Regions from separate parts of the Mycobacterium sp. JS623 genome, predicted to be linked through region 2. Evidence: predicted binding sites of a transcription regulator. Region 2 holds the regulator's gene; the other holds the start of a gene.

Region 1 (7,591 bases), 1.4 Mb from region 2:
AGCAGTTGTATGGCACCCACACGATGATGAGTCTGAACATCGGAAACGATTCGTTCTGGATGACGCTGGCCCCCGGGGTGCCAAAGGTGCTGCGGGAGAACATCGGTGGCTTTATGGAGAAGCTGCTGAAGCCGCTGAAGATCTCGACGAGCGACGTCAGTCACTGGGTGATTCATCCTGGTGGCCCGGCAATTGTGCGGATGCTCGGAAAGCAGTTGGGATTGATGCCGGAACAACTCCGGGCAAGCTGGGACGTCCTCGCCAACTCCGGCAACTGCGCATCGGCCACCGTTTTGCTTGTCCTGGAAGACATTCTGCGAGTCGACAAGCCCCGCCGAGGAGAGTACGGGGTCATGCTGACATTCGGACCTGGCCTCACCATCGAAGGCTTGGTGCTTAGGTTCTGAACCGCTGATTCGGTCCTCTGCGAGCGCGATGGACGGGGACAGGTACGTCCTGGTGTCGGTTTTCGGATGCCCTGGCGAGCACCTACCAGTGCACGCCGGGTACTAGTCGGACGGCGCGCCTGACCGGACGGGTGATGGGACTCAGCGCGCGCAACGGCTTGACACCGCGTGTCGGGCGCTTGGGCCGTTGCGGTGTGCGCTGTTGAACCCGTTCGGTGTTCTGCCCGCGGGCCGCAGGCGAATCGGGGTAACCGAGGTACAGCTGATGCAGCACGCGGCGGGACAGCTTCGGCGTGAAGTACATCCCGACGTCGGCGAGCGTTCCGACCGGCGTGTCGATGCGTGCTGGTTTCTCGACAAGGCCACGCACCACCATGGCCGCCGCATGCTCAGCGGTTATCGGAGGCATCGGGTTGAGTCGACGGGACGGCGCGATCATCGGCGTCTTCACCAACGGCATGTGAATGCTCGTGAAAGTGATGTGGTCGGACAGCGTTTCGGTGCCGACCACTTCGGCGAACGCGTCCAACGCAGCCTTGCTCGGGATGTACGCGCTGTACTTCGGACTGCTGGCTTGCACACCCGCGCTGGACACGTTGACCACATGCCCGAACCGGCGTTCGCGCCAATGCGGCAGCAGCGCCAGCACCATCCTGACCGCACCGAAGTAGTTGACCGCCATCACGCGTTCATAGTCGTGCAGCCGGTCGGTGGACGCAGAGATCGAGCGGCGGATCGACCTGCCCGCGTTGTTGACCAGGTAGTCGACGTGGCCGAACTGGCCGAGGATGTCCTTCACCGTGTGCTCGACCGATGTCGAATCCGTGACGTCGCACGTGAACGCATAGGCCTGCCCACCTGCGGCCCGGATCTCGGCTATTAGCCCGTCGAGCGCTTCGGCGTTGCGCGCCAACGCGAATACCGTCGCTCCGCGTTCGGCGACCGCGATCGCCGAGGCGCGGCCGATGCCACTGGATGCGCCGGTGATGATCACGTGCTTGCCGACCAATGGCCCTGCCGGGTCATCGCGACGCGCGCGGTCGGGGTCGAGGTGGTCGGCCCAGTACTGCCACAACTTTGGTGCATACGATGCGAACTCCGGCACCGTTACCCCGGTGCCGCGCAACGCTTCTTCGGTATTGGTCGACGTGAACGTCGGCGCAAGGTCGACGACATCGAGGATCTCACTGGGGATGCCGAGTTGCGTGGCGGCCATGTTGCGCACGATCTTCGCGCGCCCGCTGACGCGCAGAAAGGGCGTCGCGGTCGCGCCCGGCAGCGACCCCCGCAGTGGCGGTAGTCCCGCCGCTTCGGCGACTCCGCGGTAAATGCCCCGCAGTCCAATGGTTTTCGGGGCGGTGAGGTGGAAGGTCTGCCCGTCTCGGTCGTCGGCGTGCATCAGCTCAACCAAGGCGTTCACCACGTAGTCGACCGGCACGATGTTCGTGCGGCCGGTGTCGGGCAACACCATCGGGGTGAATTTCGGCAGCACCGCGAGCTTCGCCAACAGGCCGAAGAAGTAGTACGGACCGTCGATCTTGTCCATCTCGCCGGTGCGCGAGTCGCCCACCACGACGGCGGGCCGGTACACGCGGTAGCGAAGATCCGGCGTCGAGCGCACCAACAGCTCCGCCTCGAACTTCGTCTGGTGATACGGCGTCGGCAGATCCTGCGCCACGTCGAAGTCGTCTTCGGTGAACTCACCGCGGTAGGTGCCGGCCACGGCGATCGACGACACGTGATGCAGCGTCGCATCCAGTCGCCGGCACAGATCGATGACCGCGCGGGTGCCGTCCACATTGGCGGCCCGCTGGCTGGCGTCGTCGGCGGTGATGTCGTAGATCGCCGCGCAGTGCACGACGTGATCGACGGCGCCCAACTCGGCAATGGCCTCGTCGGTGAGCCCCAGATCGGCAGCAGTCAGATCTCCCACCAGCGGTTTCAGCCGCGGACCCCACTCCGCCGCGAGCCGTTCGAACCGGCCCAGCGACTCGCGCCGAACCAGCACCCACGCCTCGGCGTCATGGCTGCGGGCCAAAATCTGGGATACGACTCGACGGCCGATAAACCCGGTACCGCCGGTAACGACATAACGCATGCGAGCCATGCTCGCCCCTCGTCTGGCGAAGGTCAACAGTGTGTGACGTGGTCGTCGGCCGACCCGATATCGTCCGACTATGCCGATTGACCCCACCGCCATAGGCGCCAAGACCGACCCGACCGTCTTCGAATGGACCGACCGCGACACCCTGCTCTACGCGCTCGGCGTCGGCGCGGGAGTCGATGACCTAGCGTTCACCACGGAGAACAGTCACGACATCCCGCAGCAAGTGCTGCCCACCTACGCGGTCATCGCCTGCCTGCCGTTCGCCGCGGCAGCCAAGATCGGCTCCTTCAACTTCGCGATGTTGCTGCACGGTTCGCAGGAGATCCGGTTGTTCAAGCCGCTGCCACCGGCGGGCAAGCTCAGCGTCGTCGCCGAAGTGGCCGACATCCAGGACAAGGGCGAAGGCAAGAACGCGATCGTCATGTTGAAGGCAACGGGCACCGATCCGGCCACGTCCGAGGTGGTCACCGAGACGTTGACCACGGCCGTGATCCGCGGCGAGGGCGGCTTCGGCGGTCAACCGGGGCAGCGTCCCGTCGCTCCGGAGATCCCCGAGCGTGAGCCCGACGCGCGCGTCGCCCTTCCGACGCGTGAGGATCAGGCGCTGATCTACCGGTTGTCCGGCGACCGCAATCCGCTGCACAGCGACCCCTGGTTCGCGCAGAACCTTGCCGGCTTCCCGAAGCCAATCCTGCACGGACTCTGCACATATGGGGTCGCCGGTCGCGCGCTGGTCGGTGAACTCGGCGGCGGTGACGCTACCAAAATCCGACAGGTCGGGGCTCGCTTCACCTCGCCGGTGTTTCCCGGTGAGACGCTCAACACGTCGATCTGGCGCACCGAGCCGGGGCATGCGGTGTTCCGTACCGAGGCGGCCAACCCCGACGGGTCCAACGCCCGCCTGGTGCTCGAGGACGGCACCGCCGAATACCTCGACTGACTGCGGCTCATCGCCAAAGTGCCCTAACCGGTGCCCGGAGTTGACAGGATGGCTGGCATGAAGTTGGTCGTTGGTTATCTGGCAACGCCGGGTGGGGCAGACGCGATGGCACTGGGTGCGCGGCTGGCCCGGACGCTCGATGCCGAGGTCGAAGCGTGCATCATCTTGCCTGCCGATCGAGCGTTGCCGACGCTCACGGGTGCAAGGGACTATGAGGCGAAGCTGGCCGAGCAGGCCGAGAAATGGTTGGCCGAGGCGCTGGCATCGGTTCCCGACGACCTCACCGCGCACAGCCATGTGACCTTCGATGACTCGTTCGCCGACGGGTTGATTCGGGAAACCGCGCGACTCGAGGCCGACCTCATCGTGGTCGGCGGCTCGGGCGGCGGACTGGCGGGCAGTTACTCGTTGGGCTCCGTTGTCAACGAGTTGTTGCACTCCGCGCCGGTACCGGTTGTCGTCGCTCCGCGCGGCACCCGGGATTCCAAGATCGACCGGATCCGCGAGGTGACGTGCGCGATCGGGCAGCGTCAAGGCGCAGATCTGTTGCTGGAGAAAGCGGTTCGGTTCAGCAAGGCTGCCGGTACGCCGCTGCGGTTGGTTTCGCTGGTTGCGCTCGACCCGGTGTTCGGTCAGCTGCGCGGTGACCGGGAAGCGGTCCGCGAGCGCGCGATGGCGCACGCACAGCAGGTTTTGGAAACGGCAAAAAGCTCACTGCCGGAAGGGTTTCCCGTTGCCTCGACCATCGTGGAGGGGGACACCATCGAGGAGGCGGTGCGCAAGCTGAAGTGGCAGGACGGCGACCTCATCATGGTCGGGTCGAGCAGGCTCAGCGCACCACGACGCCTGTTCCTTGGCTCGACGGCCGCCAAGATGCTTCGCGTGCTTGATGTTCCGATGATGGTCGTCCCTCGCGACGAACTCGGCGTGCAGGATCTACCGTGAATCAGCTCGGTCCGTAGGCGCGTGCGATGTCGGGGGAGTCCGACCACTTGGAGTAGGTCGGCGATTGCGGCCAACCGTCGGGGGAGTCCTGCCATTCCTCTTGCCGGCCCCACGGAAGGATGTCGATCAGCGCGAAGCTGTGGCTGAGTTGTTCGGTGCCGCGGCCGTTGGTGTGCCAGGTGCGGTACACCGTGTCGCCTGCCGAATCAGCAATGCGCAGAAAGACATTGACCGCGAATCCGCCCCCGCGCGGCGCATCGACGTCGGCGCCGAACGAACTCTCCGACGAGGAGTACCAGTCCATCTTGTTGCCGACGCGTTCCTTGTATGCGAGGGCTTCGTCGATGGGCCCGTTGGTGACGATGACGAAGCGTGCGTCGTAGTTGTCGAGGAACTCGAGCCTGGTGAACTGCGAAGTGAAGCCGGTGCACCCGCCGCACTGCCACTCGGCGCCGTCCTCCCACATGTGGTTGTAGACGATGAGCTGCGAGCGCCCCTCGAAGATGTCGGCCAGCCGGACTGGTCCGTTCGCGCCGATCAGTGTGTAGTCCGGCATCTCGACCATCGGTAGCCGACGGCGCTGGGCGGCGATCGAATCCAGCTCGCGGGTGGCGGCCTTTTCTCGTCGGCGTAGATCGTCGAGCGCGGCGCGCCAGGTGTCTTGGTCGACCACCGGGGGTAAGGCGGTCGTCTTCTCAGTCACGATTCCTCCAGAGACGTCGGGAGTGTTCTCTAATGTTGACCGGAATCTGGCCCGAAAATCATCGCGGCGGCTAAAAGAGATCGGTCGTGCCTCATCGCCGCTCGCGGTCGAACGTGTGTTCGATTATGCTGACGGCATGGGCTGGCATACCGGGCCGCCGAGCTGGACCGAATTGGAGCGGGTGCTCAACGGCAAGCCGCGCCGCGCCGGGTGGCCCATAGACGAGCAAGTGGGCGACGGCGGCGACAGCCCGGCATGGTCACGTAAGCGTGGGGGCTATGAACCGCTGGATGTGCAGCGGCCGGGTTCGGCCGTCCCGTATGCCGAGTTGCATGCGCATTCGGCGTACAGCTTCCTCGACGGCGCCAGCACTCCGGAGGAACTCGTCGAGGAGGCGGTCCGCCTCGATCTGCGGGCCATCGCGCTGACCGACCACGACGGGCTCTACGGTGTCGTGCGGTTCGCGGAGGCCGCCAAGGAACTCCAGATGCAGACGGTGTTCGGGGCCGAGCTATCACTTGGCGGTGGAGATCGCACCGAGGATCCCGACCCGCCAGGACCGCACCTGCTGGTGCTCGCCCGCGGGCCGGAGGGCTATCGGCGCTTGTCGCGACAGCTGGCGACCGCGCATCTGGCGGGCGGTGAGAAGGGCAAGCTGCGCTATGACTACGACGCGCTTACCGAGGCGGCGGGCGGGCACTGGCACATCCTGACCGGTTGTCGCAAAGGCCATGTCCGCCAAGCTCTTTCCGAAGGCGGTCCGGAGGCGGCGGGTAGGGCGCTCGACGATCTGGTGGACCGGTTCGGCGCCGACCGGGTCAGCATCGAGCTCGTCCATCATGGCCACCCCCTCGACGACGAGCGCAACGCGGCGCTGGCCGACCTGGCGCCGCGATTCGGTGTCGGCATGGTGGCCACCACCGCCGCCCACTTCGCGGCGCCGTCGCGGGGTCGGCTCGCCATGGCAATGGGTGCTATCCGGGCGCGCCATTCGATGGATGAGGCGGCCGGATACCTTGCGCCGCTTGGCGGCTCGCATCTGCGGTCGGGGGAGGAGATGGCGCGGCTGTTCGCCCACTGTCCCGAAGTGGTGGCGGCTGCGGCCGACCTCGGCGAGCAATGCGCATTCGGGCTGGCGTTGATCGCCCCGCAGCTGCCACCGTTCGACGTTCCGCGCGGCCATACCGAGGACAGCTGGTTGCGACATCTGGTCATGGAGGGCGCCCGCGGACGATACGGCCCACCGGAGCGGGCGCCGCGCGCCTACGCGCAGATCGAGCACGAGCTGAAAATCATTGAGCAGCTCACCTTTCCGGGTTACTTCCTGGTGGTGCACGACATCACCCGGTTCTGCCGCGACAACGGCATCCTGGCCCAGGGCCGCGGATCGGCGGCCAACTCAGCGGTCTGCTATGCGCTCGGCGTCACCAACGTCGACCCGGTCGCCAACGAATTGCTGTTCGAGCGGTTCCTGTCCCCGGCGCGCGACGGCCCACCAGACATCGACATCGACATCGAATCCGACTTGCGCGAGAAGGCAATTCAGTACGTCTACGACCGCTACGGCCGCGACTACGCGGCGCAGGTCGCCAACGTCATCACCTACCGCGGCCGCAGCGCGGTCCGCGACATGGCGCGCGCGCTCGGGTTCTCACAGGGGCAGCAGGACGCGTGGAGCAAGCAGATCGGCCAGTGGGGAAACCTGGCTGAAGCGCCTCACGTCGAGGATATTCCGGAAGCCGTGATCGATCTGGCGATGCAGATTTCGAATCTGCCCCGGCACATGGGCATCCATTCCGGCGGCATGGTGATCTGCGATCGGCCGATCGCCGACGTGTGCCCGGTGGAGTGGGCGCGGATGGAGAACCGCAGCGTCCTGCAATGGGACAAAGATGACTGTGCGGCAATCGGTTTGGTGAAGTTCGACATGCTTGGCCTTGGCATGCTCTCGGCGTTGCACTACTGCATCGACCTGGTCGCCGAGCACAAGGGCATCGATGTCGACCTCGCGAAACTGGACCTCTCCGAGCCCGCGGTGTACGAGATGCTGCAGAAAGCCGACTCCGTCGGGGTATTCCAGGTGGAATCGCGCGCGCAGATGGCCACGCTGCCGAGGCTGAAGCCGCGGGTGTTCTACGACCTGGTGGTGGAGGTCGCGTTGATCCGCCCTGGCCCGATCCAGGGCGGGTCGGTACACCCGTACATCAAGCGGCGCAACGGCGTCGAGCCCGTCACCTATGACCATCCGTCGATGGAGTCGGCGCTGCGAAAGACGTTGGGTGTGCCGCTGTTTCAAGAGCAACTGATGCAGCTCGCGGTCGACTGCGCCGGCTTCTCCGCTGCCGAGGCCGACCAGTTGCGCCGGGCTATGGGATCCAAGCGTTCCACTGAGCGGATGCGGCGACTGCGCGGCCGGTTCTACGACGGCATGCGCGAGCAGCACGGCATCACCGGCGAGGTGGCCGACCGGATCTACGAGAAACTGGAAG
Region 2 (7,591 bases):
ACGACGTGGTTGCGCCGTACCTGCTGCGGCTGGCCACCGACGAGCAGAAGGCGCGGTGGCTGCCGCAGTTCTGCACCGGTGAAATCATCACCGCGATCGCAATGACCGAGCCCGGAACTGGAAGTGACCTGCAGGGGATCAAGACCCGGGCCGTCAAAGACGGCGACCACTACATCCTCAATGGCGCGAAGACATTCATCACCAACGGCATCAACGCCGACCTCGTGATCGTTGTCGCGTGCACCGACCCGGACAAGGGCGCGATGGGTTTCTCGCTACTCGTCGTCGAGCGCGACATGGCGGGGTTCGAACGCGGCCGCAAACTCGACAAGATCGGTCTGGACGCGCAGGACACCGCGGAGCTTTCGTTCACCGACGTGAAGGTGCCCGCCGAAAACCTGCTCGGCGAGGAGGGTCAGGGTTTCATCTACCTGATGCAGAACCTGCCCCAGGAGCGGATCGGTATCGCGGTGATGGCGGCCACGGCGATGGAGGCAGTGCTCGAGGACACGCTGCAATACACCAAGGAGCGCAAGGCTTTTGGCCGTCCGATCGGCAGCCAGCAGAACAGCCGGTTCGTGTTGGCCGAGCTAGCGACCGAAGCCACGGTGGTGCGCATGATGGTTGACGAGTTCATCAAGTTGCACCTCGAGGAGAAGCTGACCGCCGAGCAGGCCGCAATGGCCAAGTGGTACTCCACCGAAAAGCAGGTCTATCTGATCGACCGTTGTCTGCAACTGCACGGCGGCTACGGCTACATGCGCGAATATCCAGTGGCCAGGGCCTATCTCGACTCCCGTGTGCAGACCATCTACGGCGGGACGACCGAGATCATGAAGGAGATCATCGGCCGCAGCATGGGTGTCTAGCCACCGCTGAGCGGCACGCCGGGCGCCGGGTTGCGCTGTTTCGCCACGCGCGCTTGGTTATCGTCGTCTGACATGGTCACGGAGGCGAGGATTAACGTGACCTGTCGGATGACGAAACGGGGCATGGTGGGCAGGGGCCTGATCGCGCGGACGACCATCGGCCTGTTGAGCGCTGCGGCGTTGCTGTGGCTCGCGCCCGCGGCCCTGGCTACGCCCCAGGACGACGCCGACGCGGCGATCACCGCGGCCTGGCAAGCCGCAGGGGGCGATACGGGCCCGCTCGGACCCAAGGATGGCGGCGTCTATCCGGCCGGCGACGGCTTCGGTCAGAACTTTCCCGGCGGCAAGATCTTCTTCACGCCGGCCACCGGTGCTCACGCCATGATGGGCGCGATTCTCGACAAGTACATGTCGCTCGGCGGCCCGGCGGACGGCGACCTTGGCTTCCCGACCATCGACGAAGGCGCAGGCAAGGCTCCCGACAGCCGAAACACCACGTTCAGCGCCCCCGACAACCCCGTCATCTTTTGGACGCCCGACACCGGCGCGCGGGTCGTTCGCGGTCCAATCAACGCCGCGTGGGACAAGTTGGGCGGATCAGCGGGCGCGCTCGGTGTGCCCAGCGACGACGAGACGTATCACGGCAACCTCATCACGCAGAAGTTCACCGGCGGTGAGGTGTCCTACGACAGGAAGTCCAAGGACTTCACGACGGTTCCGCCCGAGCTCGCCGGCGAGCTGACCGGGCTGCAATATTCGGAGGACCCGACATCGGCGATCAATACGGCCCGGCGCGCCGCCGGCGGACCCCTGGGCCCGCTGGGCGCTGCGCAAGGCGAGCCGTACAAGATCGGCACAGACGGCCTCGGCCAGAATTTCGCCGGCGGCAAGATCTTCTTCAGCCCCGCGACGGGAGCCAACGTCGTCACGGGACAGGTACTGGCGAAGTACGAAAGCGTCGGCGGGCCGCAGGGCGACCTGGGCCTACCGGCGTCCAGTGAGGGCGACGGCGGCCTGCCCAACAGCCGGATCACCACCTTCTCCGGCAAGGACCACCCGGTCATCTTCTGGACCCCCGATTACGGGGCCGTCATCGTGCGCGGCGCCATGAACGCCGCGTGGGACAAGCTGGGCGGCGCGGCGGGTTCGCTTGGCGCACCGATGGCCGACCAGACCGAGAACGGCGACGTGATCACGCAACGGTTCAGTGGCGGCGTGGTTTCGTGGGACCGGTCCAAGAACTCCTTCAGCACCGAGCCTGCGAATCTGGCCTCGCAGCTCGCCGGCTTGCAAGTGCCTGGGCAGGACGTGCCCAAGGCACCCGCCAGCCCGCAGGCCTCAGATACCAACGGCAAGAAGTGGTTTGCGTGGAGCTGGTGGTGGCTGCTTGCCATCATTCCGGTGGTGGTGTTGGCCGGGCTGGTAGCGGTGGCGGCAATACGCAACCGCCGAGGCCACGATGAGGGCGACATCTTCGATGACGGCGATGACGAATTCGGGTCGTCGTATCCCGGCGATCAATCGGCCGAGCAGTTCAGCGGTCGTTATGCGCACCAGGGGCTGGGCTCGCCACCGACGATGTCCGGTGACGAGCAGCATCACCAATCGCCGAGGAACGTATGGGGCGCGCCGCCCGAACCTCCCGAAGGCGCCGACGAGGATGACGACGATGACACCGCGCGCGAACGGGTAGCCACACCGGAAGCTGTTGCGCACCAAGACAATGACGAAGATCCCGACAAGGTCGACACGACGCCGACGCTGCTGCCGACCGGCATCGAACGCGATCCGTTGACCGACACAGGGCGCCACGCGCGGATCGAGATCGGCGAACCCGCGCCCAACGGCACGGCACTGCATCTGCCGCTCGACGATCCCAATGAGGCGCCCGCGGGCTACCCGATCAAGGCGGACACCAAGTCTGGGCTGTACTGGGCGCCAGGCACCACCCTCTACGACGACGCACGCGCCGAAATCTGGTTCGCCAGTGAGGAACTCGCTCGGACGAACGGATTCCTGCGAGCCAATTAGATCTTGCGGATCACGGTGACGACTTTGCCGAGCACAGCGGCGTCGTTGCCGGGGATGGGATCGAACGCCGGGTTGTGCGGCATGAGCCACACCTGACCGCGGGTGCGCTTGAACGTCTTGACCGTCGCTTCGCCGTCGATCATCGCCGCGACGATGTCCCCGTTGTCGGCCACGTTCTGCTGACGTACGACGACCCAGTCGCCGTCGCAGATGGCCGCATCGACCATCGAGTCGCCGACGACCTTGAGCAGGAACAGCGAACCCTCACCGACCAGTTCGCGGGGCAACGGGAAGACATCCTCGACCGCTTCTTCGGCCAGGATCGGCCCGCCCGCGGCGATACGGCCGAGCACGGGAACGAACGTGGGCTCCGGTAGCGCGTCGGAGCCCGCAACGTCGGTGGCGACGATCGACGTGAGGCCGTCGTCGGCACCGCGGACATCGACTGCGCGCGGGCGGTTGGGATCGCGCCGCAGGTAGCCCTTGCGCTCCAGGGTGCGTAGCTGATGGGCCACCGACGAAGTCGACGTCAGCCCGACCGCATCGCCGATCTCCCTGATGCTCGGCGGGTAGCCGCGACTGGTCACAGAGGCGCGGATGACATCGAGGATGGTGCGTTGACGCTCGGTTAGGGCGCTCTCGAGACCTCGGCGTCCGCCTGTGCTTTCCGTGCTGCCAGAACTGTCCGTGTCGTCGTCCTTCATGGCGCCGAATGTAGTCCGCGCTGACCCAATAATCAAACATGTGTTCGAGGCGTGTCGCATCGGAGCCGCCTGCCGGATCAGGTGGCAGAAATTTGTCGGTGGGCTGTCCTATCGTTTGGCAACAGTTCGATCACATGTTCTATAAATCGAACAAGTGAGCGATAGCATTCGAACACCAGAGCGAAAAGCCGGAACGGGAAGGCAAGCAGATGACGATCCTCGACACGCGACAGATCCAGGCGGATTCGGTGCTCAGGCCGGTGGTCAGGCCCGGTTCACGGCCGGCAGAGGCCAGGCGGCGGCCGCGGGCGAGCCGGCCCGACGCGGCGCCGATGCGGTACCGCGGTACCGGCGTGCTGATGTCGCGGGCCTCGCACCGCCGGCGCCCCATCACCCCGGCAACCACGGTGATGCTCGCCCTCATCGCGGCGGGTATCACGGTCTGGCTGGGCCTGGTCGCCCAGCTCGGTGGGGTGACCGGAGGCGATGCGCCGGTGCCCGCTCGGCTGGCCGTTGTGCAGGTCCAGACGGGGGAGACGCTGCAGCAGGTGGCGCACCGGGTGGCCCCCGACTCGCCTGTCGGCCAGGTCGTCGAGCGCATCCAGGAACTCAACCAGCTCGATTCGGTTGCGCTGCAAGCCGGTCAGACACTCATCGCTCCCATCGGCACCTGAATCCACCGTGAGCGGTGAAAGATATTGCCGCACAGCGCCTTCGGTAGCCGCTTCGGCGCTGGGTGCCCGAATCGCACCGACACTAGGCTCCGGCGGCGGCACGCAGGTACGCTCGAAGACGTTCGAGGTAGTTGTTTGTCGTCGCGGCGAAGGAGCGGAGATGCACTGTCCGTTCTGCCGTCACCCCGATTCCCGGGTGGTGGATTCCCGCGAAACCGACGAAGGCCAGGCGATCCGGCGACGCAGATCGTGTCCGGAGTGCGGTAAACGCTTCACCACTGTCGAGACCGCCGTGTTGGCGGTGGTCAAACGCAGCGGGGTCACCGAACCGTTCAGCCGCGAGAAGGTCGTCCGCGGCGTGCGACGCGCCTGCCAGGGCCGACAGGTCGACGACGACGCGTTGAACATGCTCGCCCAGCAGGTGGAAGACACGGTGCGGGCGACGGGTTCGCCTGAGGTGCCCAGCCAAGAGGTCGGGCTGGCGATCCTTGGCCCACTGCGCGAACTCGACGAGGTCGCGTATCTGCGGTTCGCCTCGGTTTATCGATCATTCCAGTCGGCCGAGGATTTCGAGCGCGAGATCGAGGCGCTGCGCGCTGCTCGTGAGGTCCCCGCGCAGAGTTGAGTCGCGGGCCGGCTCAGTCGATCTGCTTGGTTCCGTCGTTCACGACGCGACCGGCAATACGTACCCAACCCTCAGGGCTCCATTGGGTGTTGATCACCGAGCCCTTGCCCTGCACGATGGTCAGGTCGCGGCTGAGGTAGTCGGTGATCCGCACCGCCGCAGCTCCCGTCGCCTCGTCCTCGGGCACTCCGAGATTCGCGGCGAACATCCGCGATCGGATCGCACCGCGCTCGCGGTCGGTCCATGTCCACAAGTAATTCTGGATGTCGTCTGGGTAACCGTCGGGGTCGGCATCGAAGAGCTCATCGGCTGACTCGAGGTCATAGATGGCGAACTCCGGCGCCCACTCCGAGCGGGCGCTGATGGCGGTGACGTCGTCCTCGTAGGTGACCTGCACGATGCCCGCGGGCACCTGCAGGGTGTGGACCGGGACGCCGCGGTCGCGAAGCCACCACGACGCTCCGACCGTCGGATGCCCCGCAAACGGCAATTCGGTGGCAGGCGTAAAGATGCGCGCGTACGCGGTGTTGGCGCCGGACCTCGGCACATCGATGAATACCGTTTCGCTGTAACTCAATTGGGCAGCTATCCGTTGGCGCTGCCCGGGCGCTGCCTGGCTGGCGTCAACCACACCGAGGGGGTTGCCGAAGTTGCCGTCCTGGTCGGTGAAAACGCGCAACACTGTCACGTCGATGGCCATGTGGCCGATGCTACGTGGTCGCCAAATCAGGTGGCGCTGCGCTCGTCGGCGCCCATCGCGTCGAGCACTGCGACGCGGGTGTCGACGGATCCTACAATGGTGCCCTCGCCGATACCCGACCGCAGCAGGCCGCGGAGGTATTCCTGGTCGTACACCGCGGGGTCGTTCGAATCGATGAACTTCTCGACCACCTCGACGAAACGGTCGGGGTCGTCGTGGAATGGGAAATGCCCGGAGCCTTCGAAGATTTCCAACTGTGAGCCCGGCATCGCCGCGTGCGCCATCCGGGCGTGGCCCACTGGGATCACCGAGTCGCGGTTACCCCAAATCAGTTGCACCGGAACGGATTGCGTCAAATAACATCGGTCGAGCATGGTGACCACCTGGCCCCGCCAGTCGACGACGGCGCGCAGGGTGCGGGCAAACGCCGAGGAGGCGGTCGGCTCGGGCAGGTCGGCAAGGATGCGCAGCACGTCGGGCAGATCCCTGCCAAGGCCGGTGGAACCCAACATGGCTCCCGCAACACGGCCCGCCACTTGCAGCGCGGGCAGCACAAGCGGCAGTCGCAGCAGCGCGAGGGCTTCGCTGCCCATCGGCAACGAGGCGAACCGCAGCGCGAAGTTGACGTCCTTGGTCACGCCACCGGCGCTCACCAAGATCAGCCGGTCGACCAATTGCGGGAACTGATAAGCGAATTGCATCGCCACGCCGCCGCCGAGCGAATGGCCGACGACCGTGACGTTGTCGATGTCGAGGACCGAAAGAAGGTCGCGCATCCCGTTGGCGTAGGCGGCAACTGAATAGTCGGCACGCGGCTTGTCGGACTGGCCGTGGCCCAGCAGATCGGGAGCGATGACCGTGAAGCGTTGCGCCAGCTTGCTCTGCACGGTGCTCCACGTGGTGGAGTTGTCGCCGATCCCGTGGATCAGCAGGATGGCAGGACCGGAGCCGGCCACCCGAAACGCGCGCCGGTACCCGTGGATGGTGCGGTACTGCAGCGAGGGTGTCAGTTCCCGCACGGTACGCAGATTGGGCTTTCGCTCGCTCATTGCGCCAACCTTGTTGTCGCGATCAATTCAGCCAACTTCGTTGTCGGGCCGGGCAGCGGCTAGTTGTCGTCGTCCTTGGGCTTGTCGTCGGCCTGTTGTGCGAGGAACCGCTCGAATTCCGCGCCGAGTTCGTCTCCGCTGGGTAGATCTTCATCGCGCGCCAGCAGCGACCGATTCTCCTGAGCGGCGACGAACGCATCGTACTGGCGCTCCAGTGCCTCCACCACTTGAGCGACCTCGCTACTGGCCTCGACCTGCTCGTTTATCTTGTCGTGCACCTCGGCGGCGGCTTGCGTCAGTTCGGCGAGAGGGAATTGCAGCGAACCGCTCCTGGCGACCTCGGACAGCAGCGCTTCGGCCGCCGATGGGTAGTCCGTCTGCGCCAGGTAGTGCGGCACATGAACGGTGAAGCCCACCACCTCGTGGCCGTGCTGCGCCATCCGGAACTCCAGCAGGTTGGACACGCTGCCCGGCACCTGCACCTCGCCGACCCATGGCGTGTGCTCGGCGATCAGCTCCTTGTCGTTGGAGTGCGCGGTCATGGTGATCGGGCGGGTGTGCGGCACCGCCATCGGAATGGTGCCAAGGCCGATCACCCGGCGCACGCCGAGCCGTTCGGCCAGCAGCCGGACAGCCGTGATGAACCGCTCCCATCGCAGGTCCGGTTCCATGCCCGCGAGCAGCAGAAACGGCGTGCCGAGGCTGTCGTGCAGGGCGTACAGCTTGAGTTCGGGTTCCTCATAGGCGGTGAAGTGGTCGGTCTTGAACGTCATCAATGGCCGGCGTGACCGGTAGTCCAGCAGTTCGTCGATCGCGAACGATGCGACCAGCTCGGTGTCAAGGGTGTTCTTCAGGTGCTGCGCGGCCAGCCGAATCGCGTGGCCGGCGTCCGAGAACCCCTCGAGGGCGTGGATCATCACCGGCCCGCTGCCATCAGGC

The links. The regulator LexA, encoded in region 2, represses DNA repair genes until DNA is damaged. The targets are predictions, from matches to a motif close to CGAACANNTGTTCG.
Region 1: the regulator LexA is predicted to act here: its motif matches at 5,211-5,224, upstream of MYCSM_RS05590 (error-prone DNA polymerase).

What each region holds. Positions count from the first base shown of each region.
Region 1 covers NC_019966.1:1,166,927-1,174,517, forward strand. Annotated here, with positions in the region: gene MYCSM_RS05565 (type III polyketide synthase) at 1-407, shown strand, start outside; gene MYCSM_RS05570 (SDR family oxidoreductase) at 490-2,505, opposite strand; gene MYCSM_RS05575 (MaoC/PaaZ C-terminal domain-containing protein) at 2,585-3,454, shown strand; gene MYCSM_RS05580 (universal stress protein) at 3,512-4,399, shown strand; gene MYCSM_RS05585 (DUF899 domain-containing protein) at 4,401-5,102, opposite strand; gene MYCSM_RS05590 (error-prone DNA polymerase) at 5,239-7,591, shown strand, end outside.
Region 2 covers NC_019966.1:2,526,576-2,534,166, forward strand. Annotated here, with positions in the region: gene MYCSM_RS12340 (acyl-CoA dehydrogenase family protein) at 1-869, shown strand, start outside; gene MYCSM_RS12345 (LGFP repeat-containing protein) at 978-2,900, shown strand; gene lexA (transcriptional repressor LexA) at 2,897-3,604, opposite strand; gene MYCSM_RS12355 (LysM peptidoglycan-binding domain-containing protein) at 3,814-4,278, shown strand; gene nrdR (transcriptional regulator NrdR) at 4,439-4,903, shown strand; gene MYCSM_RS12365 (PhzF family phenazine biosynthesis protein) at 4,917-5,603, opposite strand; gene MYCSM_RS12370 (alpha/beta fold hydrolase) at 5,630-6,652, opposite strand; gene MYCSM_RS12375 (proteasome assembly chaperone family protein) at 6,712-7,591, opposite strand, start outside.